Phenylobacterium zucineum HLK1: one gene and its partners. Each later gene encodes a partner of the first gene's protein in a complex. Links are inferred from orthologs where the notes say so. Each region holds a gene or a part of one and is shown in the gene's direction. Other genes may lie near its edges. The genes, in order: secY, secG and secA.

Evidence for each region.
Region 2: secY (region 1) and secG share a complex: the UniProt entries of both Escherichia coli proteins name them as parts of the sec protein translocase complex. The link is inferred for Phenylobacterium zucineum HLK1 from one-to-one orthologs.
Region 3: the proteins of secY (region 1) and secA are in contact, whole or in part, in a crystal structure (PDB 3DIN), measured with the Thermotoga maritima proteins. The link is inferred for Phenylobacterium zucineum HLK1 from one-to-one orthologs. Residues at the interface, in WP_004081795.1 of Thermotoga maritima: Glu108, Gly109, Glu110, Glu111, Ala236, Glu237, Arg238, Arg239, Ile240, Thr241, Ile242, Gln243, Tyr244, Ala245, Arg246, Arg247, Val248, Thr249, Gly250, Arg251, Arg252, Val253, Tyr254, Gly256, Ala257, Ser258, Thr259, Tyr260, Leu261, Pro262; in WP_004082002.1 of Thermotoga maritima: Glu261, Ala262, Arg263, Lys300, Ala301, Arg302, Thr303, Ile304, Ile305, Leu323, Tyr324, Asp325, Pro326, Val329, Ser330, Tyr333, Ile336, Lys340, Phe345, Val349, Glu363, Phe364, Tyr374, Ser375, Gly376, Gly377, Glu393, Ile395, Thr482, Ser483.

The regions. Positions count from the first base shown.
Region 1 is NC_011144.1:1,422,381-1,431,017, forward strand. The notes cover bases 5,766-8,637. They hold secY (preprotein translocase subunit SecY), read left to right. Parts: upstream 5,766-6,461; coding sequence 6,462-7,814; downstream 7,815-8,637. Other genes in these bases: rpmD (50S ribosomal protein L30), read left to right, coding at 5,766-5,775; rplO (50S ribosomal protein L15), read left to right, coding at 5,884-6,378; PHZ_RS06915 (adenylate kinase), read left to right, coding at 7,878-8,450. Also shown: rpsS (30S ribosomal protein S19), read left to right, coding at 1-75; rplV (50S ribosomal protein L22), read left to right, coding at 77-457; rpsC (30S ribosomal protein S3), read left to right, coding at 457-1,218; rplP (50S ribosomal protein L16), read left to right, coding at 1,232-1,660; rpmC (50S ribosomal protein L29), read left to right, coding at 1,660-1,854; rpsQ (30S ribosomal protein S17), read left to right, coding at 1,869-2,117; rplN (50S ribosomal protein L14), read left to right, coding at 2,130-2,498; rplX (50S ribosomal protein L24), read left to right, coding at 2,498-2,812; rplE (50S ribosomal protein L5), read left to right, coding at 2,805-3,365; rpsN (30S ribosomal protein S14), read left to right, coding at 3,386-3,691; rpsH (30S ribosomal protein S8), read left to right, coding at 3,702-4,097; rplF (50S ribosomal protein L6), read left to right, coding at 4,099-4,632; rplR (50S ribosomal protein L18), read left to right, coding at 4,636-4,992; rpsE (30S ribosomal protein S5), read left to right, coding at 5,003-5,590; more of rpmD, read left to right, coding at 5,596-5,765. UniProt on the Escherichia coli protein: The central subunit of the protein translocation channel SecYEG. Consists of two halves formed by TMs 1-5 and 6-10.
Region 2 is NC_011144.1:1,956,807-1,966,973, reverse strand. What follows is about bases 4,000-6,905. They hold secG (preprotein translocase subunit SecG), read left to right. Parts: upstream 4,000-5,180; coding sequence 5,181-5,630; downstream 5,631-6,905. Other genes in these bases: PHZ_RS09645 (CTP synthase), read left to right, coding at 5,694-6,905; PHZ_RS09655 (GNAT family N-acetyltransferase), read right to left, coding at 4,530-5,069; PHZ_RS09660 (VOC family protein), read right to left, coding at 4,079-4,492; tpiA (triose-phosphate isomerase), read left to right, coding at 4,000-4,071. Also shown: trpE (anthranilate synthase component I), read right to left, coding at 1-1,284; PHZ_RS09670 (peptidylprolyl isomerase), read right to left, coding at 1,281-3,197; more of tpiA, read left to right, coding at 3,328-3,999; more of PHZ_RS09645, read left to right, coding at 6,906-7,334; PHZ_RS09640 (DUF4440 domain-containing protein), read right to left, coding at 7,331-7,762; rpmF (50S ribosomal protein L32), read left to right, coding at 7,909-8,091; PHZ_RS09630 (enoyl-CoA hydratase), read right to left, coding at 8,158-8,931; eno (phosphopyruvate hydratase), read left to right, coding at 9,057-10,167. UniProt on the Escherichia coli protein: Subunit of the protein translocation channel SecYEG. Overexpression of some hybrid proteins has been thought to jam the protein secretion apparatus resulting in cell death; while this may be true it also results in FtsH-mediated degradation of SecY.
Region 3 is NC_011144.1:832,342-842,928, reverse strand. Bases 4,195-7,520 are described here. They hold secA (preprotein translocase subunit SecA), read left to right. Parts: upstream 4,195-4,566; coding sequence 4,567-7,320; downstream 7,321-7,520. Other genes in these bases: PHZ_RS04115 (flavin-containing monooxygenase), read left to right, coding at 7,407-7,520; PHZ_RS04125 (GxxExxY protein), read right to left, coding at 4,195-4,366. Also shown: bifunctional glutamate N-acetyltransferase/amino-acid acetyltransferase ArgJ, read right to left, coding at 40-1,488; PHZ_RS04135 (peptidylprolyl isomerase), read right to left, coding at 1,485-2,441; PHZ_RS04130 (acetyl-CoA C-acyltransferase), read left to right, coding at 2,589-3,761; more of PHZ_RS04125, read right to left, coding at 3,971-4,194; more of PHZ_RS04115, read left to right, coding at 7,521-8,798; PHZ_RS04110 (alkyl/aryl-sulfatase), read right to left, coding at 8,758-10,587. UniProt on the Escherichia coli protein: Required for protein export, interacts with the SecYEG preprotein conducting channel.

The DNA.
Region 1 (8,637 bases):
ATGAAGCTGGGCGAGTTCGCCCCCACGCGCTTCTTCCCCGGCCACGCCGCCGACAAGAAGGCCAAGAGGAAGTAAGATGGCCAAGCAAGCGAAAGCCCGGCGGCTCGCCGGGATCGAGGCGATGGCCAAGGTGCGGACCCTCCGCACCAGCCCGCGCAAGCTCAACCTGGTGGCCCAGTCGATCCGCGGCCTCAAGGTTCAGCGCGCCCTCAACGAGCTGGAGTTCAGCCACAAGCGCATCGCCCGCGATGTGCGCAAGGCGCTCTACTCGGCCATCTCGAACGCCGAGAACAACCACAACCTCGACATCGACAACCTGGTCGTGGCCGAGGCCTTCGTCGGCAAGAACCTGATCATGAAGCGCTTCCACGCCCGTGCGCGCGGTCGCGCCTCGCGCATCGAGAAGCCGTTCAGCGAGATCACCATCGTGGTCCGCGAGCAAGGTGAGGCCGCCTAATGGGTCAGAAGATCAATCCCGTCGGGCTGCGTCTCGGCATCAACCGCACCTGGGACAGCCGCTGGTTCGCCGACGGCCCCGAGTACGGCCGCCTGCTGCACGAGGACATCAAGGTCCGCCGGGCGCTGAAGAAGCGCCTGTACCAGGCCGGCGTGTCGCGGATCATCATCGAGCGTCCGCACAAGAAGTGCCGCATCACCATCTATGCCGCGCGCCCCGGCGTGATCATCGGCAAGAAGGGCGCGGACATCGAGAAGCTGCGCAAGGACGTCGCGGCGATGACGGACGGCGAGGTTCACCTGAACATCGTCGAGATCCGCAAGCCCGAGACCGACGCCCAGCTGATCGCCGAGAACATCGCCCAGCAGCTCGAGCGCCGCGTGGCCTTCCGCCGCGCCATGAAGCGTTCGATGCAGTCGGCGATGCGCCTGGGCGCCAAGGGCGTCCGGATCAACGTCTCGGGCCGCCTCGGCGGCGCCGAAATCGCCCGCATGGAGTGGTACCGCGAAGGCCGCGTGCCGCTGCACACCCTGCGCGCCGACGTGGACTACGGCTTCACCGAGGCCAAGACCACCTACGGCGTGATCGGCGTGAAGGTGTGGGTGTTCAAGGGCGAAGTGCTCGAGCACGACCCGATGGCCCTCGACAAGCGCCTGGCCGGCGAGAGCGGCCCGGCCGGCGAAGGCGGCGGCCGTGAGCGCGGCGACCGTCCCGATCGTGGCCCCCGGCGCGAGCGCCGCGGCGAGCCGTCGAACGCCTAAGGATCGCTAAGCCATGCTGTCTCCGAAGAAGACCAAGTACCGCAAGCAGTTCAAGGGCCGCATCCACGGCACGGCCAAGGGCGGGTTCACGCTGAACTTCGGCTCGTACGGCCTGAAGTCCATGGAGCCCGAGCGGATCACTGCGCGGCAGATCGAGGCGGCCCGCCGCGCGATCACCCGCCAGATGAAGCGCCAGGGCCGGGTGTGGATCCGGGTGTTCCCCGACGTGCCGGTGACCGGCAAGCCGGCGGAAGTCCGGATGGGTTCGGGCAAGGGTTCGGTCGAGTACTGGGCCGCCCGCGTCCACCCTGGCCGCATCATGTTCGAAATCGACGGGGTGCCGGATGACGTCGCCCGCGAAGCCCTGCGCCTCGGCGCGGCCAAGCTTCCGGTGAAGACCCGCATCGTCACCCGCATCGACGCCGCCGTGGAGCACGCGTGATGAAGATCGACGAAGTCCGGGGCATGACGCCCGACCAGCTGAACGAGCAGCTCGTGGCCCTCAAGAAGGAGCAGTTCAACCTGCGCTTCCAGAAGGCGACGGGTCAGATCGAGAAGACCCACCGCGTAGACGAGGTGCGCAAGGATATCGCGCGCATCAAGACCGTCCTGCGCGCCAAGCAGGCCCAGGCCTGAGGAGACTGACGCAAATGCCGAAGCGAATCCTCGAGGGCGTCGTCGTCTCCGACAAGGGCGACAAGACGGTTGTGGTGAAGGTCGAGCGGACCTTCCTCCATCCGGTGCTGAAGAAGACCGTCCGCCGGTCGAAGAAGTACCACGCCCACGACGAGGCCAACACGTACAAGGTCGGCGAGGTCGCCCGCATCATCGAATGCGCGCCCAAGTCGAAGCTGAAAACCTGGGAAGTGCTGCCTAAGGGCGGCGCGGCCCAAGCGTAAGGATCCGGATCCATGATCCAGATGCAAACTAACCTGGACGTCGCCGACAACTCCGGCGCCCGCCGGGTCATGTGCATCAAGGTGCTCGGCGGCGCCAAGCGGCGCTACGCCGGCGTCGGCGACAAGATCGTCGTCTCCGTGAAGGAGGCGATCCCGCGCGGCCGCGTGAAGAAGGGCGACGTGCTGCAGGCGATCGTCGTGCGCACCAGCCAGGGCATCAAGCGCAAGGACGGCTCGGTGATCCGCTTCGACAAGAACGCGGCCGTGATCGTCAACAAGCAATCCGAGCCGATCGGCACGCGGATCTTCGGGCCTGTTCCCCGCGAACTGCGCGCCAAGAACCACATGAAGATCATCTCGCTCGCCCCCGAGGTGCTGTAATGGCGTCGAAGATCAAGAAGGGCGACCGCGTGGTCGTCCTCACCGGCAAGGACAAGGGCCGCGAGGGCTCGGTCCTGAAGGTGTTCCCGAAGGAACAGCGCGTGCTGGTGGAGGGCCTGAACATGGTCCAGCGCCACACCCGTCCGTCCCAGCTCGATCCCCAGGGCGGGATCAAGAACAAGGAAGCGCCGCTCCACCTGTCGAACGTGGCCATCGTCGATTCCAAGGGCAAGCCGACCCGCGTCGGCTTCCGCGTGGAAGGCGACAAGAAGGTGCGGTTCGCCAAGACGACCGGCGAGGTGATCAATGGCTGATCAAGCTTACGAACCGCGGCTGAAGACCGAGTACCGCGAGCGCATCCGCAAGTCGCTCAAGGACCGGTTCGGCTACAGCAACGAGATGCAGATCCCGAAGCTGGAGAAGATCGTGATCAACATGGGTGTCGGCGAGGCTGTCGCCGACTCCAAGAAGATCCAGTCCGCGATGGCCGACCTGGCGAAGATCGCCGGCCAGAAGCCCGTGTCGACCAAGGCGCGGACCTCGATCGCCGGCTTCAAGCTGCGCGAAGGCATGACGGTGGGCTGCAAGGTCACCCTGCGCAAGGACCGGATGTACGAGTTCCTTGACCGGCTGATCACCATCGCCCTGCCGCGGGTGAAGGACTTCCGGGGCCTGAAGCCCACGTCGTTCGACGGCCGCGGCAACTACGCCATGGGTCTGAAGGAGCACATCGTGTTCCCGGAGATCAACTACGACCAGATCGACCAGATCTGGGGCATGGACATCATCGTCACCACGACTGCGAAGACCGACGACGAAGCCCGCGAGCTTCTCAAGGAATTCCAGTTCCCGTTCGTTCAGCAATAAGCGGCGGGAAGGAAGAGAACATGGCCAAGAAAAGCGCCGTCAATCGCAACGAACGGGTCAAGAAGCTCGTCAAGCAATACGCCGCCAAGCGCGAGGCGCTGAAGGCGATCGCCAACGACGAGAGCCTGCCCCTCGAGGAGCGCTTCGAAGCGCGCCTGAAGCTGGCCGAGCTGCCGCGCAATTCCGCGGCCGTTCGCATCCGCAACCGCTGTGAGGTGACGGGCCGTCCGCGCGCCTATTACCGCAAGCTGAAGATGAGCCGGGTCTCCCTGCGCGAACTGGGTTCGCACGGGCTGATCCCGGGCCTCGTCAAGTCGAGCTGGTAGGAGGGTCAAGATGGTCAACGACCCGATCGGCGATCTGATCGCCCGCATCAAGAACGCCGCCTCGCGCGGCCGGTCCAAGCTGACGACGCCGGCGTCGAAGATGCGCGCGCGCGTCCTCGACGTGCTGGCCGAGGAAGGCTACATCCGCGGCTACCAGCTGGTGCAGAAGCCCGGCGCGTTCCCGGAATTCGAGATCGAGCTGAAGTACTTCGACGGCCAGCCGGTCATCGTCGAGATCAGCCGCGTCTCCAAGCCCGGCCGCCGCGTCTATTCGTCGATCAAGGACCTGAAGCCCGTGAAGAACGGCCTCGGGATCTCGATCCTCTCGACGCCCAAGGGCGTCATGTCCGACAACGCCGCCCGCGAGGCGAACGTTGGCGGCGAAGTCCTCTGCCGGGTCTACTAAGATGTCTCGTATCGGTAAGAAGGCGGTCGCTGTCCCCAGCGGGGTGACGGTGACCATCGACGGCCAGACGGTGACGGTGAAGGGGCCCAAGGGCCAACTCGCCTGGACGGTCGCCGAAGAGATCGAGGTCCGCCAGGAAGGCGCCGAGATCCTGCTCTCCAAGCGGGACGAGAGCACCCGGGCGCAAGCCATGTGGGGCCTGTCGCGCACCCTGGTGAACAACATGGTCGTGGGCGTCACCCAGGGCTATGAGCAGACCCTCGAGCTCGTGGGCGTCGGCTACCGCGCCGCGATGAAGGGCCAGGCGCTCTCCATGCAGCTCGGCTTCAGCCACGACGTGGACGTCGCGCCCCCGGCCGGCATCACGTTCGCGACGCCGAAGCAGACCGAGATCAAAATCTCGGGCATCGACAAGCAGCTGGTCGGCGAAACCGCCGCCCGGATCCGCCGCCTCCGTCCGCCGGAGCCCTACAAGGGCAAGGGCGTGCGGTATGCCGGCGAGAACGTCCGGCGCAAGGAAGGCAAGAAGAAGTAAGCCATGGCGCTCTCTCCCCGCGACACCACCAAGCGCCGCGCGCAGCGCGTCCGCACCCGCCTCCGCAAGGTGGCGAACGGCCGTCCGCGTCTGTCGGTCTTCCGCTCGGCCAAGAACATCTACGCCCAGGTCATCGACGATGAGCGCGGCGTGACCCTGGCCGCGGCCTCCTCGCTGGAAGGCGAGAAGAAGGACAAGGGCTCGGACAAGGACGCCGCCGCCCGCGTGGGCGCCCTGGTCGCCCAACGGGCGATCGAGAAGGGCGTCAAGGACGTCGTCTTCGACCGTGGCGGCTACCTGTACCATGGCCGGGTGAAGGCCCTGGCCGACGCCGCGCGCGAAGCCGGCCTGAATTTCTAAGGAACGATCGATGGCTCGCAGGAACGAAGAGCGCGGCGACCGTCGCAATCGCGAAGAAGAACGCGACAGCGAAATCGTCGAGAAGCTGGTCCACATCAACCGCGTCGCGGCCACCGTTAAGGGCGGCCGCCGGTTCTCCTTCGCCGCCCTGATGGTGGTCGGCGACCAGAAGGGCCGCGTGGGCTTCGGTCACGGCAAGGCGCGCGAAGTGCCGGAAGCCATCCGCAAGGCGACCGAAGAGGCCAAGAAGTCGATGATCCGCGTGCCGCTCCGCGAGAGCCGCACCCTGCACCACGACGGCGCTGGCCGCTGGGGCGCGGGCAAGGTGATGGTCCGCGCTGCGCCTCCCGGCACCGGCGTCATCGCCGGCGGTCCGATGCGCGCGGTGCTGGAAACCCTGGGCGTCCAGGACGTCGTCGGCAAGTCGGTCGGCTCGTCCAACCCCTACAACATGGTGCGCGCGACCTTCGAGGCGCTGAAGGCCCAGTCTTCGCCCCGCCAGGTCGCCGCCAAGCGCGGCAAGAAGGTCTCCGACGTGATCGGCCGCAGGGCCGACGGCGCTTCGGCGGCCCAGCCGGCCGCGGATGCGGAAGGTTAAGTCACATGGCCAAGATCACCGTTCGCCAGACCGGCAGCCCGATCCGCCGGACCAAGGACCAGCGCGCCACGCTCGTCGGCCTCGGCCTGAACCGCGTGGGCCGGGTCTCCACCCTTGAGGACACGCCCGCGGTCCGCGGGATGGTCGCCAAGGTGGCGCACCTCGTCGAAGTGGTGGAGGGGTAACCTCCACCCGAGGGGCCTTCGGGCCCCTTTTCGGCCTTTCGGGGCCGACCGTTTTCCACAGCCGAGTCGGGGGCTTCCCCCGGCGCCAGATCTCCAAGGAGAGGCCACATGACCAAGCTGAACGAACTCGCTCCGCGCGAAGGCTCCACCAAGAACCGCATGCGCGTCGGCCGCGGCCCGGGCTCGGGCAAGGGCAAGACCGCCGGCCGCGGCGTGAAGGGCCAGAAGGCCCGGACCGGCGTCTCGATCGCCGGCTTCGAAGGCGGCCAGATGCCGCTGCACATGCGGATGCCCAAGCGCGGCTTCAACTCGCGCAATCGGAAGGACTTCGCCGAGGTGAACCTGTGGCGGATCGAGCAGGCGATCGCCGCCGGCAAGCTCGACGCCAAGGCCGCCATCGACGCCGAGGCCCTGCTGAAGGCGGGCGTCATCCGCCGCGCCAAGGACGGTGTGAAGCTGCTGGGCAAGGGCGAGCTGAAGTCGAAGCTCAACCTCACCGTCTACTCGGCGACGGCCTCGGCCCGCGCCGCGGTCGAGAAGGCCGGCGGCAAGCTGACCACGACCAAGCCGGAAGCTGCCCAGGACGCTTCGGCGGAAGCCTGATCCGCATCTGCGACGACGCCGGCCTCGCTATCGGGGCCGGCGCGTCCTATGTGATCCCGGTCACGAGTCAGGGGATTTGCTGAATGGCTTCGGCCGCCGAACAGCTCGCCGCGAACATGAACTTCCAGGCCTTCGCCAAGGCCACGGAGCTTCACAAGCGTATCTGGTTCACCCTCTGGGCGATGATCGTCTACCGGGCGGGCTGCTACATCCCGATCCCCGGCATCGACGCCGCCGCGCTGCAGCAGGCCTTCCAGGGCCAGGCGCAGGGCATCCTCGGCATGTTCAACATGTTCTCGGGCGGCGCCGTCGAGCGGATGGCGCTCTTCGCCCTGAACGTGATGCCGTACATCTCGGCCTCGATCATCGTGCAGCTGCTGGGCACCGTCTATCCGCCGTGGGAGAAGCTGCGGAAGGAAGGCGGCGAGGCCGGCCGCAAGCAGCTCAACCAGTACACCCGCTATCTCACCGTCGTGCTGGCGCTGTTCCAGTCGTTCGGCATCGCCATGGGCCTGTCGCAGAGCCCGGGCCTGGTCGAGAATCCGGGGCTGTTCTTCATCGTCTCGACCGTCGTCACCCTGACCGGCGGCACCATGTTCCTGATGTGGCTGGGCGAGCAGATCACCAGCCGCGGCGTGGGCAACGGCATCAGCCTGATCATCTTCGCCGGCATCGTGGCGGTCCTGCCGCGCTATGTGGCGCAGGCGTTCGAGATGGCCCGCACCGGCGCCATGAGCGGCGGGGCCCTGTTCCTGATCGCCGCCCTGGTGATCGCGGTGACCGTCGCCATCGTCTTCATGGAGCGCTCGCAGCGCCGCCTGCTGGTGCAGTATCCCAAGCGCCAGGTGGGCAACCGCATGTTCGGCGGCGACACCTCGTTCCTGCCGCTGAAGATCAACACCTCGGGCGTGATCCCGCCGATCTTCGCCTCGAGCCTGCTGCTGCTGCCGACGACGGTGATGGGCTTCGCGGCCACCGCGAACCTGCCGGAGTGGCTCCAGTGGCTGCCGGCCGCGACCGGCCAGCTGCAGCACGGCCAGCCGCTGTTCATGCTGCTCTACGGCGGCCTGATCGTCTTCTTCTGCTTCTTCTACACCTCGGTCGTCTTCAGCCCCGAGGACACGGCGGAGAACCTGCGCAAGTACGGCGGCTTCCTGCCCGGCATCCGTCCCGGGAAGCGTACGGCCGAGTACCTGGACTTCGTGCTGACCCGCCTGACGGTGATCGGCGCGGCCTACATCACCATCGTCTGCCTGCTGCCCGAGGCCCTGATCGGCTTCTACAACGTGCAGTTCTACATGGGCGGCACCAGCCTGCTCATCGTGGTGAGCGTTACCATGGACACCGTGGCCCAGATCCAGTCGCACCTGCTGGCGCACCAGTACGAGGGGCTGATCAAGCGGTCCAAGCTGCGCGGCGGGGGCCGCGGGCGCTGATCGGATAGACAGGGAAAGTGACGCCGGCGCCGGCAAGAGCGCCGGCTCGGGGAGGGGTAGTCGATGAACCTGATCCTGTTCGGACCGCCGGCGGCGGGGAAGGGGACCCAGGCCAAGCGCCTGGTCGAGCAGCGCCGGATGGTGCAGCTCTCCACCGGCGACATGCTGCGCGCCGCCATCGCCTCGGGCTCGGAGCTGGGCCAGCGGGTGTCGGGCATCATGGAGCGCGGCGAGCTCGTCTCGGACGCCATCGTCATCGAACTCATCGAACAGCGCCTGCCCGAGGCCGAGGCGGCGGGCGGGGCGATCTTCGACGGCTTCCCGCGGACCCTGGCCCAGGCCGAGGCGCTGGACGCCATGCTGGCCGGCCGCGGCCGGCGGATCGACCTGGTCGTCCGCCTGAAGGTGGACGATGCGGCCCTGATGCAGCGCATCGCCGGGCGCTTCGCCGAATCGGGGCGCGCCGACGACAACCCCGAGAGCTTCAAGGTCCGCCTGGACGCCTATAACCGCCAGACCGCGCCGCTGCTGCCGTACTACGAGGGGCAGGGCAAGCTGGTCGAGGTGGACGGCATGGGCTCGATCGACCAGGTCGCCGCCGCGATCGACGCGGCCCTGACCGGAGCTGCGGCCTGATTCCCGCCGGCCCAGCCCACGCCCTGCGGCGCCAAGGCGCGCCTGTGGCCAAGTTGCGTGGCCGGGCGGCTCATGCTTTCCTTAACCATCCCGAGGCTACCCTCGGGCACGAGTGCGATCCGGCGCGGGAAGGGGAACCCCTTGCGCGCGCAGGAAATCGTTCACAATTGGGCGTTTCCGCCATTGA
Region 2 (10,167 bases), 530 kb from region 1 along the record:
CTCCATCGCCCGCACCTTCGGCGCGCCGGAGAGCGTGCCGGCCGGCAGGGCGGCCATCACCACGTCCACCGGATCGAGGCCATCGGGCGCATCCCCCTCGACGTTTGAGACGAGGTGCATGACGTGGCTGTAGCGCTCGACGAAGAAGCTGTTCGTGACCCGCACGCGCGGCTGGCGCGACGCGGGCGCCGGCTGGTTGGCGCCCTGTTCCTTCAGCATCGCCACCCGGCCGACGTCGTTGCGGCCGAGGTCCAGCAGCATCAGGTGTTCGGCGCGTTCCTTGGGATCGTTCACGAGCTCCTGTTCGAGCCGCAGGTCCTCCTCGGGCGTCGCGCCGCGGGGGCGGGTGCCCGCGATCGGCCGGATGGTGATCTTGCCGTCGCGCAGGCGCACCAGGATCTCGGGGCTCGAGCCGGCGAGCTGGAAACCGCCGAAGTCCAGGAAGAACAGGAACGGCGACGGGTTGGTCCGGCGCAGCGAGCGGTAGAGCGCGAATGGATCGCGGGTGAACGGCGCGCGGAAGCGGTGGCTGGGGACGACCTGAAAGATGTCGCCGGCGCGGATGTAGCCCTTCGCCTTTTCGACGATCTCGCGGTACGCCTCGCGGCTGACCGGGGTCGTGAAGCTGTCGGGCTCGGGCGTGGCCGTCCCGGTGAGCGGCGGCGCGGGCCTTCGCAGGTCGTCGACGACCGCCTGCAGCCGCGCGCGGGCGGCCTCATAGGCCTGTTCGGCCGACGCCATGCCCGGACGGACCGGCGTCACCAGGATGATCTCCTGGGCGATGGCGTCGAAGATCGCCACGATCGAGGGACGCGCCAGCACCGAGTCGGGCAGGCCCAACGGGTCGGGATTCACGTTCGGCAGGCGCTCGACCAGCCGGATCATGTCGTAGCCGATCGCCCCGAAGACGCCCGCGGCCATGGGCGGCAGGCCCGGGGGCAGCTCGATGCGCGAGGCGGCCAGCAGGTCGCGCAGCGAATCCAGCGCCCCGCCGGGCTGGGTGGTGAACCGGCCGGCGGCGATGTCTTCGCCCTCGGCCGCCTCGGCCACGTCGCCGCGACAGCGCCAGACGAGGTCGGGCGCCAGGGTGATGATCGAATAGCGGCCGCGCCAGGCGCCGCCTTCCACCGATTCGAACAGGAAGGCGTACGGCCGGCCGTGACCGATCTTCAGGAACGCGGAGACGGGGGTCTCCAGGTCGTCGACCAGCCGCGTCCAGACGACCTGCGGAGCGCCGCCGTCGTAGGTCGACCGGAACGCCTCGAACGACGGCTCCGGCGTCACTTCTTCTTCTCCGCCGGGGCCTTGGCGTCGAGGGGCTCGAAGCCGACCGCGGCGCGGGCGCGGTTCACATCCACGCGCACCTTCAGCTTGTCGCGCGCCGCGCGCTGGGCCGCGTCGGCGATCTCGCGGAAGAGGGTGTTCGTCATCTCGCCGCGCTGCTGCTCGGTCAGCATGGCGGCGGTGGGGCCGGGCTGCATGCGGATGTTGCTGACCTTGGCCACCGAGAAGGCGAACTCCCGGGCCCGGCCGACGATCACGTCGTCGGGGCGAGCGCCGAAAGCGCGGTTCAGCAGCTCGCCCGACAGCGCCGGGTCCTGGCCCGCGGTCTGCCGCGACAGGCCCTCGGCGCGCGAGACCTTCAGGCTGGCGGACGCGGCGACCGCCTCCAGGCTCTCGCCCTTGCGCACGCGTTCGGCGAGCTCGTTCGCCCGGGCCTCCATGCGGCGGGCGGTCTCCCGCGCCGACCAGACGCGGGCGAGCTCGGTGCGCACCTCGGCGAGCGGCGGCATGGCGGGCGGAACCACGCGCTCGACCTTCACGGCGAAGGATTCGCCCTCGCCGGCGTCTGTCAGGTCGCCTTCGCCGCCCGCAGGCAGCGAGAACGCCTGTTCGAGGATCGCCGGCGTGAGGCCGGGGACGGGCCGGCCCTGTTCGTCCACGCCCTGGCGGGTCACCGGACCCACCGTCATCGCCGGTACGCCGACCTGCTGGGCCGCGGCGGCCAGGTCGGCCCCGCCCCGGTGCGCCTCGTCGTAGGCTTCGGCCTGCTCGTAGACCTTCTGGGCGGCGGCGTTCTTGCGCAGCTCGGCCTCCAGCACCGGCCGGGCCTCCTCGAGGGTGACCGTCTGGCCGGGGGTCACGGAGATCACCTTCACGACCGCCAGGCCCAGTTCGCCCTGGGCGCGGGCGACCTGGCCGGGCTGCAGGCCGAAGGCGACGTCGGCCACGCGACGGTCGGCGAGGGCGGTCTTCGGCTTGTCCTCGTAGGTGATGACGTCCACGCCGGCGGCCTTGGCGACCGCGGCCGGATCGTCGCCCCGCGCCAGGCCGGCCTGGATCTGCTGGGCCGCCGCGGCGTCCTTGGCGGGAATCTGCACCAGCGTGCGGGTCTCCGGGCGCGAGAAGGTGTCCTTGCGGAACTCGTAGAGCTTCTTCAGCTCGGCCTCGTCGACGGGCGTGTTCTGGGGAACGGCCTGCGGGGTGAAGCGCACCACCGTCAGCACGCGCATCTCGGGACGGGTGAGCTGCTCGGCGTTCTCCTTCATGAAGGCCGTCAGCTGCTCGTCGGTCGGCGCCGCCACGGCCGGAACGTTCGCGGCGGTCACGTTGAACCAGGCCACGTCCCGGCTCTCCAGGCCGAAGATGGCGCCGAGCGCGCCGTAGGCCCGCGGCGCGCGCAGGCCTTCGCCCACGCCCGCGCCCCAGTGCTGGGCGGCCATCTGGTCCCGCAGGGCGCGGTCGAAGCCCTCCGGGGTCATGTCGTTCTCGGCCAGGCGTTGCTGGAAAGTGTTGCGGTCGAAGCGGCCGCTGATCGGATCGAAGAAGGCCGGGATCTTCGAGATCTCGGCCACCAGCAGCTTGTCCGACGGGCGGATGCCGATCTTGTGCAGCATCTCGGCGAAGGCCTCGCGGGTGGCCAGGCCGTTCAGCACCTGGCGGTCGATGCCGTTGGCCTCGGCCATCTCGGGCGTGATGGGCTGGCCGGCCTGCTGTTCCAGCCGCTTGCGGTAATCCTCGTACTCGCGCCGGAATTCGGCCGAGGTGACCACCCGCGAGCCGGCCTTGATGACCTGGTCGCCGGTGGCGCCGCTGAATACGTCGTTGATGCCGAAGACCGCGAAGCTGACGATCAGCAGGCCGATCAGGACGGCGGCGACCCAGGACTTCGCGAACTGGCGGATGGCGGCGAGCATCAGGAATAACCCTTTCCGGGGCGCAGGCGTGCGGGCCGGTATAGTGGAGGCCGCTTCCGTACGGCAAGGAGGTGACAGGCCGCCCAGCTTGCCTTAACCGCGCCGGCCATTGCGACGTATGTGAGGCAAGATGACCGCTCCCAAGCCGCTGATCGCCGGAAACTGGAAGATGAACGGGCTGGCCGCCGCGCTGTCCGAGGCCAAGGCCGTGGCCGCCGGGGCGGCCGCGAGCGCCGCGCGCGTGGCGATCTGTCCGCCCAGTCTGCTGGTCCACCGGATGAGCGAGGCGCTGGCGGGGACGCCGGTGCTGGTCGGCGGTCAGGACTGCCACACGGACGAATCGGGCGCCTTCACCGGCGACGTCTCGGCCGAGATGCTGGCCGACGCCGGCGCGAAGCTGGTGATCCTCGGCCACTCCGAGCGGCGGTCGGGCTACCGCGAGACCGACGCCCTGGTGGCGGGCAAGGTCAAGGCGGCGCTGCGCGCGGGGCTGGAGCCGATCGTCTGCGTCGGCGAGACGCTGGAGGAGCGTAAGGCCGGCCAGGCGCTGGCGATCGTCACGCGCCAGGTCCGCGGCTCGCTGCCGACCGAGCTGGCGGGCAAGGCCTTCGCGGTGGCCTATGAGCCCGTGTGGGCGATCGGCACCGGCCTGACGCCCACCACGCCCGAGATCGAGGAAATGCACCGCGCGATCCGGGCCACCCTGGTCGAGATGTTCGGCGAGGCGGGCAGGGCGGTCCCCATCCTGTACGGCGGCTCGGTGAAGCCGTCGAACGCGGCCGAGATCCTGCACGCCGACGAGGTGGGCGGCGCGCTGGTGGGCGGCGCGTCCCTGAAGGCGCAGGACTTCCTCGGGATCGTGAACGCCCTCTAGGGCCCCCTCAGGCTCCGGGGCCCTTCAGCTCGACCGTGTTGCCCTCGGGGTCCTGCAGGTAGATCGACCAGCCGTCGCCGTCGGCCCCGTAGCGGGGGCCTTCGTCCGTCACGGCGACTCCGTGAGCGGCCAGGTGATCCTTGATCGCCTGGGCGTCGTAGGGACGCACCTGCAGGGCGAAATGGTCGAGGTTGCGGCCCTCGGCGCCGGGCCCGGCGCCGCCCATCCGCCCCAGCGGGCCGTCGAGCGTGACGAGGTCGATCATCTGCGGCCCGCAGCGGATGTGGGTGAGTCCGATCTCCGGACGGTCGCGGTCCACCGAGAGCCCCAGCACGCCGCAGTAGAAGGCGAGCATCCGCTCCTTGTCGCGGACGCGCAGCACGATGTGGTCGAAGCCGGCGACGACGATGGGCTGGGTCATGGCGGGTCTCCCTGCCGTGGAGATAGGGCCGCCCAGCCTAGAGCAGAAGGCCGAACAGCCGCACGTCCCGCCGCTCGCCGTCCTCCAGGATGTGGCCGCGCAGCAGGCCCTCCTCCTCGAAGCCGAGCTTCTCGAGCACGCTCTCCGAGCGCCGGGCGCCCAGGTGCGTGCGGGCGGTCAGCTTCCGCAGCCCGTTCGCCGCGGCGAAGGCGATCACCGCTCGCATCGCCTCCAGGCCATAGTCCTCGCCCGAGGTCTGCCGGCCCAACATCAGGCCCACCTGGGCCCTGCGATGGCGCCGGTCGATCTCGGTAATGTCGAAGCAGCCGACGAACGCCCCGTCCGAGAGCCGGCGCATGGCCCAGCGCATGGCGCGCCCGGCCGCCATGTCCTCGACGTGGTTGCGGACCACGCCGGCGACGACGTCGGGGTCGTTGGGCTCGGGCGCCTCCCAATAGGCGAGCACCTCCGGGTCTGCGAGGAGGGGGAAGATCGCCTCGGCGTCCTCGAGGGTCAGGGGATTGAGCCGGAGCCGTTCGGTTTCGAGGATCGGCAGGCGCTGCAGGTCGAGAATCATCACTTGTCCGACGGAAGCGACCCGCTACCTATGGCCTTGGGCCCGCCTCGGTGGTAGAGCGCGCGCTTCATTTCGGCGGGGTGTGTCCGCCGCGCACTGGAAAGACTGTCCATGCTGCTCACGCTGCTCCTCGTGATCGAGGTCATCGTCGCGTTCTTCCTGATCGTCGTGGTCCTGCTGCAGCGGTCCGAAGGCGGGGCGCTGGGCATGGGCGGCGGGCCTTCGGGCTTCATGACCGCGCGCGGGGCCGGCGACCTGATGACCCGGATCACCTGGATCCTGGGGTCGGTGTTCTTCGTGCTGGGCCTGCTGCTGACGATCATGGCCGGCCGGGAAGGGGGCTCCTCGTCCGTGGTCGACCGCCTGAAGGTGGACGCCATCGATCCGAACAGCCTGAACCAGTCGGCGCCCCAGCCGACCCCGGCCGCGCCGGCGCAGGGTGGCCCCGCGCCGCTCCAGGCCCCCGCGCCCGTGGTCGGCAATCCGTTCGGCGCCCAGCCGGCCCCGACCGCTCCGCAACCGGCTCCCCAAACGGCCCCCGCGCCCGCCGCGCCGCAGTAATCCGTGGATAGTTTGCACCACGGGGCGGGCCGCCCCGGCGAATCACGGCTACTCTGAGCGCCCATGGCCCGGTACATCTTCATCACCGGCGGCGTGGTCTCCTCTCTTGGTAAAGGTCTCGCGTCCGCCGCGCTTGGCGCCCTGTTGCAGGCGCGCGGCTACAAGGTCCGTCTGAGGAAACTCGACCCCTATCTCAACGTCGATCCGGGGACGATGAGCCCCTACCAGCACGGCGAGGTCTTCGTGACCGACGACGGGGCCGAGACCGACCTCGACCTCGGCCACTACGAGCGCTTCACGGGCGTCTCGGCCACCCGCGCCGACAACATCACGACGGGCCAGATCTACAAGACGATCATCGAGAAGGAGCGCCGCGGCGACTACCTCGGCGCGACGGTCCAGGTCATTCCGCACGTCACCGGCGAGATCAAGGACTTCGTCCTCTCCGATCCCGGCCCGGATGTGGACTTCGTGCTGATCGAGGTCGGCGGCACGGTGGGCGACATCGAGGGCCTGCCGTTCTTCGAGGCGATCCGCCAGCTGGGCCAGGAGCTGCCCCGCGGGCACGCCTGCTACATCCACCTGACGCTGCTGCCGTTCATCAAGACGGCCGGCGAGATGAAGACCAAGCCGACCCAGCACTCGGTGAAGGAGCTGCGCTCGATCGGCATCCAGCCCGACATCCTGCTGTGCCGGACCGAGTTCCCGATCCCCGAGGGCGAGCGGCGCAAGATCGCCCAGTTCTGCAACGTGCGCCCCAGCGCCGTCATCCAGGCGATGGACAGCGCCAACATCTACGCCGTGCCGTTGGACTATCACCACGAGGGACTCGACACCGAGGTGCTCGACGTCTTCGGCCTGCTGGACCAGGCGCCGAAGCCTGACCTGACCCGCTGGGAAGAGATCTCCCACCGCCTGAGCCACCCCGACGGCGAGGTGAACATCGCCATCGTCGGCAAGTATACGGGCCTGACCGACGCCTACAAATCGCTGGTCGAGGCGCTGGTCCACGGCGGCGTGGCCAACAACGTCCGGGTCAAGTTCGACTGGATCGAGGGCGAGGCCTTCGAGAAGGACGAGGACCTGATCGCCGTGCGTCTGGCCAACGTCCACGGCGTGCTGGTCCCGGGGGCCTTCGGCGAGCGCGGCTCGGAGGGGATGATCCGGGCCGTCCAGTTCGCCCGCGAGCACCAGATCCCGTACTTCGGCATCTGCTTCGGCATGCAGATGGCGATGATCGAGGCGGCCCGGAACCTGGCCGGCATCCGGCAAGCTTCGTCCACCGAGTTCGGCCCGACCTCCGAGCCCATCGTCGGCCTGATGACCGAGTGGACCCGGGGGAACGAGAAGCAGGTCCGCGCCGAGGGGGGCGAGCTGGGCGGCACCATGCGCTGCGGCGCCTATGACGCCGTGCTGGCCCCCGGATCGCGGGTGGCCGAGATCTACGGCTCGACCGCCATCCAGGAGCGCCATCGCCACCGCTACGAGGTGAACATCGGCTACCGCGAGCGGATCGAGGCCACGGGCCTGAAGTTCACCGGCCTGTCGCCCGACGGCCAGCTGCCCGAGATCTGCGAGCGGGCGGACCATCCCTGGTTCGTCGGCGTGCAGTACCACCCGGAGCTGAAGAGCCGGCCGTTCGACCCGCACCCGCTGTTCGCCAGCTTCATCGGCGCGGCCAAGGAGCGGAGCCGGCTGGTCTAGGCCAGGCCCCTTTCGCGCAGCAGGGCCTCCTCGTCGCCCGACACCCAGCCGAAGATCCTGGGTCCCTCGTCGGTCAAGCGTACGAAGTAGGTCACCTCGAAGTCGATATCGGTCTGCGAGCCGTCCTTGCGGCGGTAGCGGGCGCGCCAGCTGACCTTGGCTGTCGCGTGCCGGTCGTCGATAGGCGTGACCGCGACGTCGCGGAGCGTCATGGCCTGGGCGCCTGTGGCCCGGTAGTGATCGTAGCCGGCCCTCATCGCCTCGACGAGCGAGGCGTCGTTCCGCCCCGTCGCGACCCCTTGGGGCCCGGCGGCGATGAACTCGGGCGTGAAGAGGGCGCCCGCGTCCTCGGGCGCCGCCTCGCCGTGCAGGCCGCGGTTGAAGTTGTCCTCGTGGCGGCGGAAGAGGGCGTGGATCTCGGCTTCCATGGTTTCACTCCAACGAGCGTGGGCCGGCAGGGGCTGCATTGGGAGGAACCCGAGGCGGGCGCTTGATCCGAAGCGGCGTTTCATGCATACACCGCCGCTCACGTCGGCGGCCTCACTCGGCCGCCGCAGTCATTTCGAGATTTCCGATGGCCGTTCCCAAGAGAAAAACCTCGCCCTCGCGGCGGAACATGCGTCGCTCGCACCACGCGCTGGGCCCGAACGCCTATCACGAAGACAAGGAAACGGGCGAGCTGAAGCGCCCGCACCACGTCGACCTGAAGACCGGCATGTACAAAGGCCGCCAGGTCCTGACGCCGAAGGAAGACTAAGCCTCATCCGAGGCAGCGATTCCGCGCGGCCCCGTCTGGCGACAGGCGGGGCCGTTCGCATGCGCGCTACTGGCTCCGCCCGCGGGCCTGCACCTTCTCGCGGCGGGCGGCGACCATCTCGGGCGTGACCTCGACGTTGTGCGCGAGCGAGCGCTCGTGCTCCAGCTTGAGCCCCTCGGCCAGGGTCGTCTCGTAGCCGTCGTCGATCATCGCCTTGTATCCGACCAGCATGTCGGCCTCGATGTCGGCCATCTGCCGGGCCAGGGTCAGCGCGGCCTCCATCAGCTCGCCGGGTTCGACGACGCGGTTCGCAAGGCCCCATTCGTAGGCGGTTCTGGCGTCGAGGAAGTTGCCGGTCAGCGACAGTTCCTTGGCCCGATAGGGGCCGATCACGCGCGACAGCTTCTGCGACAGCCCCCAGCCGGGGGTGATCCCGACCCGCGCGTGGGTGTCGGCGAAACGGGCGTTGGTCGAGCAGATCAGCACGTCACAGGCCAGCGCCACCTCGAAGCCGCCGGTGATCGCCACGCCGTTGATCGCGCCGATGATCGGCTTGCGGGTGGCCAGCAGCGCGCGGGCGGGGTTCTCGGCCGGGTCCGTCGTGTTGGCCGCGCCCATGCCCAACGGATCGGACGACAGCTCCTTCAGGTCGAGCCCGGCCGTGAACGCCCGCTCGCCCGCGCCGGTCAGGACGATCACCTTCACCTCGGGGTCGGCGTCCAGCTCGACCATGGCCTGCCGCAGCGCCTGGCGCAGGGCCTTCGACAGGGCGTTCATCGCCTCGGGCCGGTTGAGGGTGACGACGGCGACCCCGTCGAACGGCTTTTCCACCAGCAGCATGATCTTCCTCCCTTGGCGTCCCGGCATGACCGGCCGACGCCGCGGCAAGTCAACCGGGGAAGTCAAGTTGCCCCTGTCGCGGAAGGTGGCTAAGGCTCGCGCGCCGCAACACCCGAGGGAGCTCCATGACCGAGATCGTCGACATCACCGCCCGTGAGATCCTGGACAGCCGGGGCAACCCGACCGTCGAGGTCGACGTGATCCTCGAGGACGGCGCCATGGGCCGTGCGGCGGTGCCCTCGGGCGCCTCGACCGGGGCCCACGAGGCCGTGGAGAAGCGCGACGGCGACAAGGCCCGCTACCTCGGCAAGGGCGTGCGGCAGGCCGTCGATGCGGTGAACGGCGAGATCTATGACGCGCTGTCAGGCTCGGACGCCGAGGACCAGCGCCGCATCGACCGGATGCTGATCGAGCTGGACGGCACGCCGAACAAGAGCCGCCTGGGCGCCAACGCCATCCTGGGCGTCAGCCTGGCCACGGCCAAGGCGGCGGCCAGCAGTTCGGCCCTGCCGCTCTACAAGTACGTGGGCGGCGTCTCGGCCCGCATCCTGCCGGTGCCGATGATGAACATCATCAACGGCGGCGCCCACGCCGACAATCCGATCGACATCCAGGAGTTCATGATCCTGCCGACCGGCGCCGAGACCTTCTCGGAAGCCCTGCGCATGGGCGCCGAGATCTTCCACGCGCTGAAGAAGCAGCTGAAGGACGCGGGCCACAACACCAACGTCGGGGACGAGGGCGGCTTCGCTCCCAACATCGGCTCGGCCGAGGAGGCGCTGGCCTTCATCGTCAAGGCGGGCGAGGGCGCGGGCTACCGCTGCGGCGAGGACTTCCACCTGGGCCTCGACGTGGCCTCCACCGAGTTCTTCAAGAACGGCAAGTACGTGATGGAGGGCGAGGGCAAGACGGTCGATCCCGCCGGCATGGTCGAGTACCTGGCGGGCCTCGTCTCCAAGTTCCCGATCGTCACCATCGAGGACGGCTGTGCCGAGGACGACTTCGACGGCTGGAAGATCCTGACCGAGCGCCTGGGCGGCAAGGTCCAGCTCGTGGGCGACGACCTGTTCGTCACCAACCCGGAGCGCCTGGCCGTGGGAATCGAGAAGGGTCTGGCCAACTCGATCCTCGTGAAGGTCAACCAGATCGGCACGCTGTCCGAGACCCTGGACGCCGTCGATATGGCCCACCGCAACAGCTACACGGCGGTGATGAGCCACCGCTCGGGCGAGACCG
Region 3 (10,587 bases), 590 kb from region 1 along the record:
TCATCTCACATCCCGCTCGTCCCCGGCGGGAAGGGAAAATCAGCTCCGGTAGTCGCCGTTGATCTCGACGTAGCGCTTGGTGAGGTCGCAGGTCCAGACGGTGGAGCTGGCCTTGCCGACGCCGACGTCGACGGTGACCTCCAGCTCCTTCTTCTTCATGTAGGCGCTCATCCGCGCCTCGTTGTACGACGGCGCGATCAGGCCGTCCTGGGCCGCCCACAGGTCGCCGAACTTCACGCTCAGGCTGTCGCGGTCGATCGGCTCGTCGGCCTTGCCCACGGCCATGACGATCCGGCCCCAGTTGGCGTCCTCGCCCGCGAAGGCGGTCTTCACCAGCGGGCTGTCGGCGATCGAGCGGGCGATCTTGCGGGCGGAGGCGGCGGTCTCGGCGCCCGTCACCGTGATCTTGATGAACTTGGTCGCCCCCTCGCCGTCGCGGACGAGCTGGTGCGCGAGGTCCATCAGCACCCCTTCCAGCTTGTCGCGGAAGTCGGCCAGGCGCTTGTCGCCCGCGCGGCTGATCCGCGGCGCGCCCGACTGGCCCGTGGCGAACAGCAGCAGCGTGTCGTTCGTCGAGCGGTCGCCGTCCACCGTCACCGCGTTGAAGGTGTTGCGGGTGTAGAGGTTGCACAGCGCCTGCAGGGCGCCCGGCGAAATCGCAGCGTCGGTGACCACGAAGGCCAGCATGGTGGCCATGTCGGGCGCGATCATGCCCGACCCCTTGCAGATCCCGCCGATGCGCACCGTCGTCCCGTCGATCTGCGCCTCGGCGTAGGCGCCTTTCGGGAAGGTGTCGGTGGTCATGATCGCCCGGGCCGCGGCGGCCCAGTTGTCGGGCGAGAGCTTCTGCTCCAGCTCGGGCAGGCGGGCGGTGATCCTGGTGTCGTCCAGCAGCACGCCGATGACGCCGGTGGAGGCCACCATCACGTCGCGCTGGCGGCAGTCGAAGCGCTTGGCCACCCCGGCGGCCACCCGGCGCACGGCGTCGGCGCCGGGCTTGCCGGTGAAGGAGTTGGCGCAGCCGGCGTTGACCACCAACGCCCGGGCGCCCTCGCCCTTGGTGGCCTCCAGGTGGCGCTTGCACCAGTCCACCGGCGCCGAGCCGACGCCATGGCGGGTGAACACCCCGGCGGCGCTGGCGCCTTCCGGGAACGCCATGACCATCAGGTCGTCGCGCTCGTGCTTGTAGAAGCCGGCCCGGCCGACGGCGAGCTCCACGCCGGCGATGGGCTTCATCCGCGGGAACGGCACGGCCAGCGGCGAGACCGGCATGGCGCTCTTGTCCACCTTGGCCGGCGCTGGGGCGGGTTCGCGGTCGAAGGTGTGCGCCTGCTTGTCGGCGCGCTTGAGGGCCGCGCGCTTCAGCGCCGTGGTCAGCGGGTCGAGCGCGCGCTCGAGCGTCTGGCCGACCACCTCCACCGGCTTGGCGGCGGGCTTGGCCGCGAGCTTGGAGGGGGGCGCCTTCGGTTTCGCGGGCTTGCGGCTCATGAGGTCTTCGCCTTGCTGGGAGGGGTCTGGGGCGCCGCCTGGGGCGCCGCCTTGGGGGCCGCCTGGGGGGCATCGGCCGGCGGTTCGGCGCGGGGCGCGCCGTCCTGCGGCTTCACCAGGCTCTCGATCTTGGCCTTGCCGCGCAGCTTCTCCAGCAGGTCGCGGATGCGGTCGTAGGTCAGGAAGCGCACGATCTGCGGCCGGGCGGCCTCCAGCGTGATCGGCTGCTCCAGGCGGCGGTCCTCGACCTTCACGAGGGCGACGCCGCCCTCCACCTCGAAGGGGCCCACGATCTCGCCCGGCTTGGCCGTCTTGAGCGCCAGCTCGTAGGCCTCGGGCATGACGTCGGTCGTGAAGTAGCCGAGGTCGCCGCCGTTGAAGCGCGTCTCGGGATCGCGCGAGCGTTCCATCGCCAGGGCCTCGAACGAGGCGCCGGCCGCCAGCAGCTTCTTCACCGCCTCGGCGTCGGCCTCGGTGGCGAGCACGATCTGACGGGCGCGGATCTCCTCCTGCCGCTTGGCCACCCGCTGCTGCTCGGCGTAGAGGCCGCGGATGTTGTTCTCGGTGACGGCGTCGGCGACCACGTCCTCGATCAGCATGTCGCCCAGGATGCGGTCGCGGGCGGCGGCGAGGCGCCGCTGGGCCACGGGATCCTCGTCGAGGTTCCGCTTCAGCGCCTCGGCGGCCAGCAGCTTCTGGTCCACCACCTCGTCCAGCACCCGGCGGAACAGGTCCGAGGCGGGATCCAGCGGCTCGCCCTCGCCGATCAGCCCCTGGGCCACCGCCTCGCGCTTGACGTCCGAGGCCCAGACCGTGCGGCCGTCCACCCGCGCCACCGCCACGTCGCCCCGCTCGGGCGGCCGGTCGCCGTCGCCGTTCCCGCCGCAGGCGGCGAGCGTCCCGGCGAGCGCCAGGACGAGGCAGGCGGTGCGAAGAGGCTTGGCCGGCGCCATGCGGTCACCCCCAGGTTTTCCGGAGCGGCGCCGCACGTTGCCGGCGCGGGCCGTCCCTAGCCATTTCCATCCCGGGATGCAAAGGTTGCCCCGAGTTCCAACGCTTGTTTAAAAGCGCCAACCGATTGTCCCGGAGGATCATTTAAAATGCGCGAAGCGGTCATCGTCTCCTACGCCCGGACGGGCCTGGCCAAGTCCGCCCGCGGCGGATTCAACATGACCCCGACGGTCTCGATGGCCGCGCACGCGGTGAAGCATGCCGTCGAGCGCTCGGGCGTGGCCCCCGCCGAGATCGAGGACGTCTTCCTGGGCAACGTGGCGCACGGCGGCGGCAACCTCGGCCGTCAGGCGGGCCTGCTGGGCGGCCTGCCGATCACCACCTCGGGCGTGACCGTCAACCGCTTCTGCTCGTCGGGCCTGCAGACCATCGCCATGGGCGCCGACTACATCCGCAACGGCGGCGCCGACGTCGTCGTGGCCGGCGGGGTGGAGTCGATCTCCATGCCGAACCCGGGCCCCGGCAGCGCCGAGAACTTCGACCCCGAGCTGACCCGGCTGTACCCGGCCATCTTCATGCCGATGATCGACACCGCCGACATCGTCGCCGAGCGCTACAACGTCAGCCGCGAGGCCCAGGACGAGTACTCGCTCGAGAGCCAACGCCGGATGGCCGCCGCCCAGCAGGCCGAGAAGTTCAAGGACGAGATCGTCCCGATGAAGACCAAGATGAAGGTGGTCAACAAGGAGACGAAGGAGGAGTCCGTCGTCGACTACGTGGTCGACCGCGACGAGTGCAACCGCCCCGACACCACGCTGGAAGGCCTGGCCAAGCTCCAGCCGGTCCGCGGCGAGGGCAAGTTCATCACCGCCGGCAACGCCTCGCAGCTCTCGGACGGCGCGGCCGCCGTGGTGGTGATGGAGGCCAAGGAGGCCGAGCGCCGCGGGCTGAAGCCGCTCGGCGTGTTCAAGGGTTGGGCGGTCGCGGGCTGCGAGCCCGACGAGATGGGCATCGGCCCGGTGTTCGCGATCCCGCGCCTGCTCGAGCGCCACGGCCTGAAGGTCGACGACATCGACCTGTGGGAGCTGAACGAGGCCTTCGCCAGCCAGTGCCTCTACTGCCGCGACAAGCTCGGCATCGATCCTGAGAAGTACAACGTCAACGGCGGCTCGATCGCCATCGGCCACCCCTTCGGCATGACCGGCGCGCGCCTGGCGGGCCACGTCCTGCAGGAAGGCAAGCGCCGCGGCGCCAAGAACGTCGTCGTCTCCATGTGCATCGGCGGCGGCATGGGCGGCGCGGGCCTCTTCGAGGTCTTCTAGGCGCTCCCAGCCTTTCGGGCGGATCGGCCCTCCCCTCTGCGGGAGGGCCTTTTCTTTATGGCCACGAACAAACACGAACCAACACGAACAGGGGGTCCCCGGATCACGGAGATGGCGGTTTTCGCGCGCCGAGGGCGCGCATTTCTCCTCGCTTCACGAAGGTCGGCCGCCGGGCGTCCGTGTTGGTTCGTGTTTGTTCGTGGCCAAACCTACAGCGCCAGCCGCTCCACCTGCGCCTTGGAGTGCAGGCTGAAATTCACCAGCAATCCCAGCCTCAGGCCTGTCGCCCGTAGATAGTTCAGCACCTGGGCCCGATGCTCAGGCGCGATCGCTCGCGCGGCCTTCAACTCCACCAGCACCTTATCGAAGCAGACGAAGTCGGGCGCATAGGTCTGTCTCAAGGGCCGCCCCTTGTAGGCCAGCCGCAATGCAGGCGTGGCGACAAAGGGGATGCCGCGCGCCTCGAACTCGATCCCGAGGCACTCCTGATAGACCGCTTCGAGGAAGCCGCCTCCCAGCGCCCGGTTGACTTCGAAGATCGCGCCCTGAATGAGGAAAACCTCATCAGCATGGAGCACATTCCCGCCGGGCCGGTCCTCGTCCATGCTCCAACGATAACGCACGCCGGCCACCGGAACAATAGCGGAACATCGTCTGCTGCAGGGCGGATGTGGCGCCAGTCGGCCGCGTTGACACTGGGAGGGGGGCTGCTTAAGTCTCGCGCGCCCTCTGACGGGCCTATTTTGCCGGCGGGCGCAGGGCCCCTTCAGTCGCCGCCGACGCCTCGCACAACGGACGCCTTCCCTTGAGCATCTTCCAACGGTTCTTCGGTTCCTCCAACGACCGCAAGGTCAAGGGCATGCAGGCGCGTGTCCTGAAGATCAACGCGCTGGAGCCCAAGATCCAGGCCCTCTCGGACGCCGAGCTGCGGGGCAAGACCGACGAGTTCAGGGCCCGCCTGGCGAAGGGCGAGACCCTGGACCAGCTGCTGGACGAGGCCTTCGCCGTGGTGCGCGAGGCCGCCAAGCGCGTGCTGGGCCAGCGGCACTACGACGTGCAGCTTGTCGGCGGCATGGTCCTGCACCAGGGCGGGATCGCCGAGATGCGGACCGGCGAAGGCAAGACGCTGGTGGCCACCGCCCCCGTCTACCTCAACGCCCTGGCGGGCAAGGGCGTCCACGTCATCACCGTCAACGACTACCTGGCCCAGCGCGACAGCGAATGGATGGGCCAGGTTTACGGCTTCCTGGGCATGACCACGGGCGTGATCGTCCACGGCCTGTCCCAGGGCCAGCGCCAGGCGGCCTACGCCAGCGACATCACCTACGGCACGAACAACGAGTTCGGCTTCGACTACCTGCGCGACAACCTGGTCTACGACTCCCGCGAGATGGTCCAGCGCGGCCACAACTTCGCGATCGTCGACGAGGTGGACTCGATCCTGATCGACGAGGCGCGCACGCCGCTGATCATCTCGGGTCCCACCGAGGACCGCTCGGAATTCTACAAGACCATCGACCTGCTCATCAAAGAGCTGGTCAAGGACCCGACCACCTACGACCACGACGAGAAGCAGCGCCAGGTCATCCTCACCGAGGAAGGCTCGGAGCGGATCGAGCAGATCCTGGAGGAGGCGGGGCACCTGGCCGAGGACTCGGCGGGCCTGTACGACCCGGCGAACGTCTCGGTCGTGCACCACGTGAACCAGGCGCTGCGGGCGAACGTGCTCTACACCCGCGACAAGGACTACATCGTCCGCGCCGGCGAGGTGATCCTGATCGACGAGTTCACCGGCCGCATGATGCATGGCCGCCGCCTGTCCGAAGGCCTGCACCAGGCCATCGAGGCCAAGGAAGGCGCCGTCATCCAGCCCGAGAACCAGACCCTGGCCTCGGTGACGATCCAGAACTACTTCCGCCTCTACTCCAAGCTGTCGGGCATGACCGGCACGGCGGCCACCGAGGCCCAGGAGTTCCTCGACATCTACCGGATGGACGTGGCCGAGATCCCGACCAACCGGCCGATCCAGCGCATCGACGACGACGACGAGGTGTACCGGACCAGCGCCGAGAAGAACCAGGCGATCATCAAGCAGATCGAGGAGTGCTACCGCCGGGGCCAGCCGATCCTCGTGGGCACCGTCTCGATCGAGAAGTCGGAACACCTCTCCGAGCTGCTGAAGGCGCACAAGTTCGAGGTCGACGGGAAGACGCAGACCGGCATCCCGCACAGCGTGCTGAACGCCCGCTACCACGAGCAGGAGGCCCTGATCGTCGCCGACGCCGGCGTGCCGGGCGCGGTGACCATCGCCACCAACATGGCCGGCCGCGGCACCGACATCCAGCTGGGCGGCAACGTCGACATGAAGCTGGCCAAGTGGCGCGACGAGCAGCGGGCGCAGGGCGCCGAGCCGACGCCCGAGCAGGCCTTCGCCCAGCGCGCGATCATCGAGGCCGAGATCAAGGACCTGAAGGAGAAGGCCCTGGCCGCGGGCGGCCTCTACGTGCTGGGCACCGAGCGCCACGAGAGCCGGCGGATCGACAACCAGCTGCGCGGCCGGACGGGCCGCCAGGGCGACCCCGGCCACTCGAAGTTCTTCCTCTCGTGCGAGGACGACCTGCTGCGCATCTTCGCCGGCGACCGGCTGGACGCGATCATGCGGACCTTCGGCGTGCAGGAAGGCGAGGCCATCACGCACAAGTGGCTGAACAGCGCCATCGCCACCGCCCAGAAGCGCGTCGAGCAGCGGAACTACGAAATCCGCAAGAACCTGCTGAAGTACGACGACGTCGTGAACGACCAGCGCAAGGCCGTGTTCGAGCAGCGCCAGGAGTTCATGGAGGCGACCGACCTTTCGGAGGCTGTCGCCGAGTTCCGCCGCGACACCATCGCCGACTTCGTCCAGCGCCACCTGCCGCCCAAGGCCTACGCCGAGCAGTGGGACGTGGCGGGCCTGGACGACCACGTTCGCCGGTACCTGGGCCTGGAGCTGCCGATCGCCGAGTGGGCCGCCGAGGACGGCATCGCCAACGAGGAGATCGAGGAGCGCATCGTCCAGGCCGCCGACGCCCGGGCGGCCGAGCGCAACGCCCTGGTGGGCGACCACATGCGCAACGTCGAGAAGAGCTTCCTGCTGCAGACCATCGACATGCAGTGGCGCGAGCACCTGATGCACCTCGACCACCTGCGCAACGTGATCGGCCTGCGCGGCTACGGCCAGCGCGACCCGCTGAACGAGTTCAAGACCGAGGCCTTCTCGCTGTTCGAGAAGCTGCTGGTGGACCTGCGCCAGAACGTGACCCGCTGGCTGATGACGGTGGAGTTCCAGTTCGAGGAGCCCGCGCCGCCGCCTCCGGAGATGTTCGAGGTCCACCTCGACCCGCTGACCGGCGAGAACGAGGCCGAGCGCGGCTTCGTGCCCGACAACATCTCGCCCGAGCAGCGCCAGGCCCTTCCCGTCACCTCCTTGCCCGACGGCTGGGAGGACACCGGCCGCAACCAGCCCTGCCCCTGCGGCTCGGGCAAGAAGTTCAAGCACTGCCACGGCGCGCTGGTGTGAGGCGGCGTCCCTCCCGGCAAGGGAGGGTTGCCCGCCCCCACGGAAGGCCGTGAAACTCTCCCCGACGACTTAGGGGAGAAACCACCATGGCCCAGGCGCTGCCGAAGGCGTGCATCATCGGCGCGGGCTGTTCCGGCTTCACGACCGCCAAGCGGCTGAAGGACCTGGGCGTGCCGTTCGACTGCTTCGAGATGTCGGACGACATCGGCGGCAACTGGTACTTCAAAAACCCGAACGGCCTGTCGGCCTGCTACGAGAGCCTGCACATCGACACGTCGAAGTGGCGCCTGGCCTTCGAGGACTATCCGGTCCCCGCCGACTGGCCCGACTTCCCGCACCACGCCCAGCTCCTGAAGTACTTCCACGACTACGTGGACCACTTCGGCCTGCGCCCCCTGATCACCTTCAACACCGCGGTCACCCACGCCGAGCGCACGGCGGAGGGGCTCTGGTCGGTGACGCTGTCGACCGGTGAGACTCGCCTCTACGACGTGCTGTTCGTCTGCAACGGCCACCACTGGGACGCGCGCATCCCGGAGTATCCCGGCGCCTTCGACGGGCCGGCCTTCCACGCCCACGAATACCGCGACCCGTTCGACCCCGTGGACATGCGCGGCAAGAACATCGTCGTCGTCGGCATGGGCAATTCGGCGATGGACATCGCCTCGGAGCTGTCCCAGCGGCCGATCGCGAGGAACCTCTGGGTCGCCGCCCGGCGCGGCGTCTGGGTGCTGCCGAAGTACATGGACGGCCGGCCGGCGGACAAGGCGGCCCTGCCCCCCTGGTTCCCGCGCAAGCTGGGCCTGGCGCTGGCCCGCAAGAAAATCAAGCGGGCCATCGGGCGGATGGAGGACTACGGCCTGCCCAAGCCCGACCACGAGCCGCTGGAGGCGCACCCGTCCGTCTCGGGCGAGTTCCTGACCCGGGCCGGCTGCGGCGACGTGAAGTTCAAGCCGAACATCGCCGAGCTGATGGGCAAGAAGGTCCGCTTCGAGGACGGCAGCGTCGAGGACGTGGACGCCATCGTCTACGCCACCGGCTACAGGATCAGCTTCCCGTTCTTCACGGATCCCGAGCTGCTGCCGGACGCCGAGCACCGCTTCCCGCTGTTCAAGCGGATGATGAAGCCGGGAATCCCGAACCTGTTCTTCATGGGCCTGGCCCAGCCCCTGCCGACGCTGGTCAACTTCGCCGAGCAGCAGGCCAAGCTCGCCGGCGCCTACCTCGTGGGCCGCTACAAGCCGCCCGCGCCCGCGGAGATGGCGCAGGTCACCGCCAAGGACGAGGCCCTGCACCTCGGCCCCTACTACAAGTCGGCCAGGCACACGATCCAGGTGGACTTCGGGATCTACGTCCACGACCTCCTGAAGGAGATCGAGCGCGGCGGGAAGCGGGCGAAGGCCGCCGGCTACGCCCTGCCAGTTCCCGCCCGCGCGGTCAGCGCGTCACGATCGGAAAGTCCGGCCGCGGCGGCGTGAGGAAGCCCAGCAGGCGGACGAGCGCCCCGGCTTCGCCCTCCGAGGCCGCCGGCGGCCTGGCCCCCGCCAGGGCCGCCGCCAGGAACTGGGCCCGCGGCAGGACGAACACCGCCTCGGCCGCGCCCTTGGGATCGGCCTCGTAGGTGAGGACGTCGTTGCGCACGGCCACCCGATAGCGCTCGTCGCGGTCCGGGAAGACGAGGTCGAGGCTGACCGCCTGCCCCCGCGACTTGGCGGGATCCAGCCGCACCGCCAGGAGGTCGAGCAGCATCGGCGTCGGGGTGCTGCGGACCATGTCGAGCGAGCCGGCGCGGGCCGGCCCCGGCCGCACGCCCTGCGAAAGCTCCTGGGCGCCGGTCAGGTACATGTTGCGCCAGATGGCGCTCTCGGCCGCCGCCGCCTGGCGGCGGTAGACGCGGGCCAGGAGCTCGCGGGCGGCCACGTTCGTCGCATCGGCCAGCACGATCCGGTTCAGCAGGGTCGCCGCCCAGCGGTCGTCGCCGGCGTCGTAGGCCCGGCGCGCCTGCGCCAGCACCTTGCCCGCCCCGCCCATGGCGGCGACGTAGCGGGCGCTCTCGTCGACCGGATCGAGCGGCGCGAGGTTCACCGGATTGCCGTCGTACCAGCCCATGTAGCGCTGGTAGATCGCCCGGCTGTTGAAGCTGAGCGTGCCGTAGTAGCCGCGGTTGAACCACTCGCGGTCCAGCGCCTCCGGCAGCTTGAGCCGGTTGGCGATCTCGGGGCCCGTGAGGCCCTCGTTCATCAGGCGCACCGTCTGGTCGTGCAGGTACTTGTAGGCGTCGCGGTGGCTGGCGACGTAGGCGGCGATCGTCTCCCGACCGAAGCGGGGCCAGGCGTGGCTGGTGAACAGCACGTCGGTCCGGTCGCCGTAGAGGCGCAGGGACTCCGAAAGGCCGTCCGCCCACAGCTTGGCGTCACGCACCAGGGCGCCGCGCGGCGTCAGCACGTTGTGCATGGTGGCGTTGGCGTTCTCGGCCAGGCTGAGCGCCTTCAGGTCCGGCAGGTAGATGTTCATCTCGGCCGGCGCCTCGGTGTTGGGCGTCACCTGGAACTCCAGGCGCACGCCGTCGACCGTCAGGGTCTGGCCGGTGCGTTCGATCTCCAGCGTCGGCGGGATGAGCGTCTGGGTCCCGGAGCTGACCGCCTGGCCGATGCCCGAGCTGATGGGCCCCTCGGGGCCGCGCGGCTGGCCGCCGCCGAACTGGTAGGCCGCCCGGCGCTGCATGGCGGGGCCGGCGATGATGTTCTCGGAGACCGCGTGCTCCAGAAAGCCCTGGGGCGCGATCACTTGGACCTTCCCGGCGTCGACGTCGGCCTGCTCGACCATGCCGCGGGCGCCGCCGAAGTGGTCGACGTGGCTGTGGGTGTAGACGAGGGCCGTCACCGGCCGCACCCCCAGCGTCTGGTTGGCGAGGTCGAGGGCGGCGCGCGCCGTCTCGGCCGAGGTGAGCGGGTCGATGACGATCCAGCCGGTCTTGCCGGCGATGAACGTGGCGTTCGCGAGGTCGAAGCCGCGGACCTGCCAGACGCCGTCGGCGACCTTGAAGAGGCCGTGCTTCGACAGGAGCTGCGCCTGCCGCCACAGGCTGGGGTTCACGGTGGCCGGCGCGGGTCCCGCGAGGTGGGCGTCGGCCGACAGGTCCCAGACGACCCGGCCATCGGCGGCGGTGATCCTCGGGTCCGCCCGCGTGGCGACGAAGCCCCGCTCGGCGAACTCGAAGTCCTGCCGGTCGGCGAAGTCGGGCCCCGCCTGCGCCGCCGTGGCCAG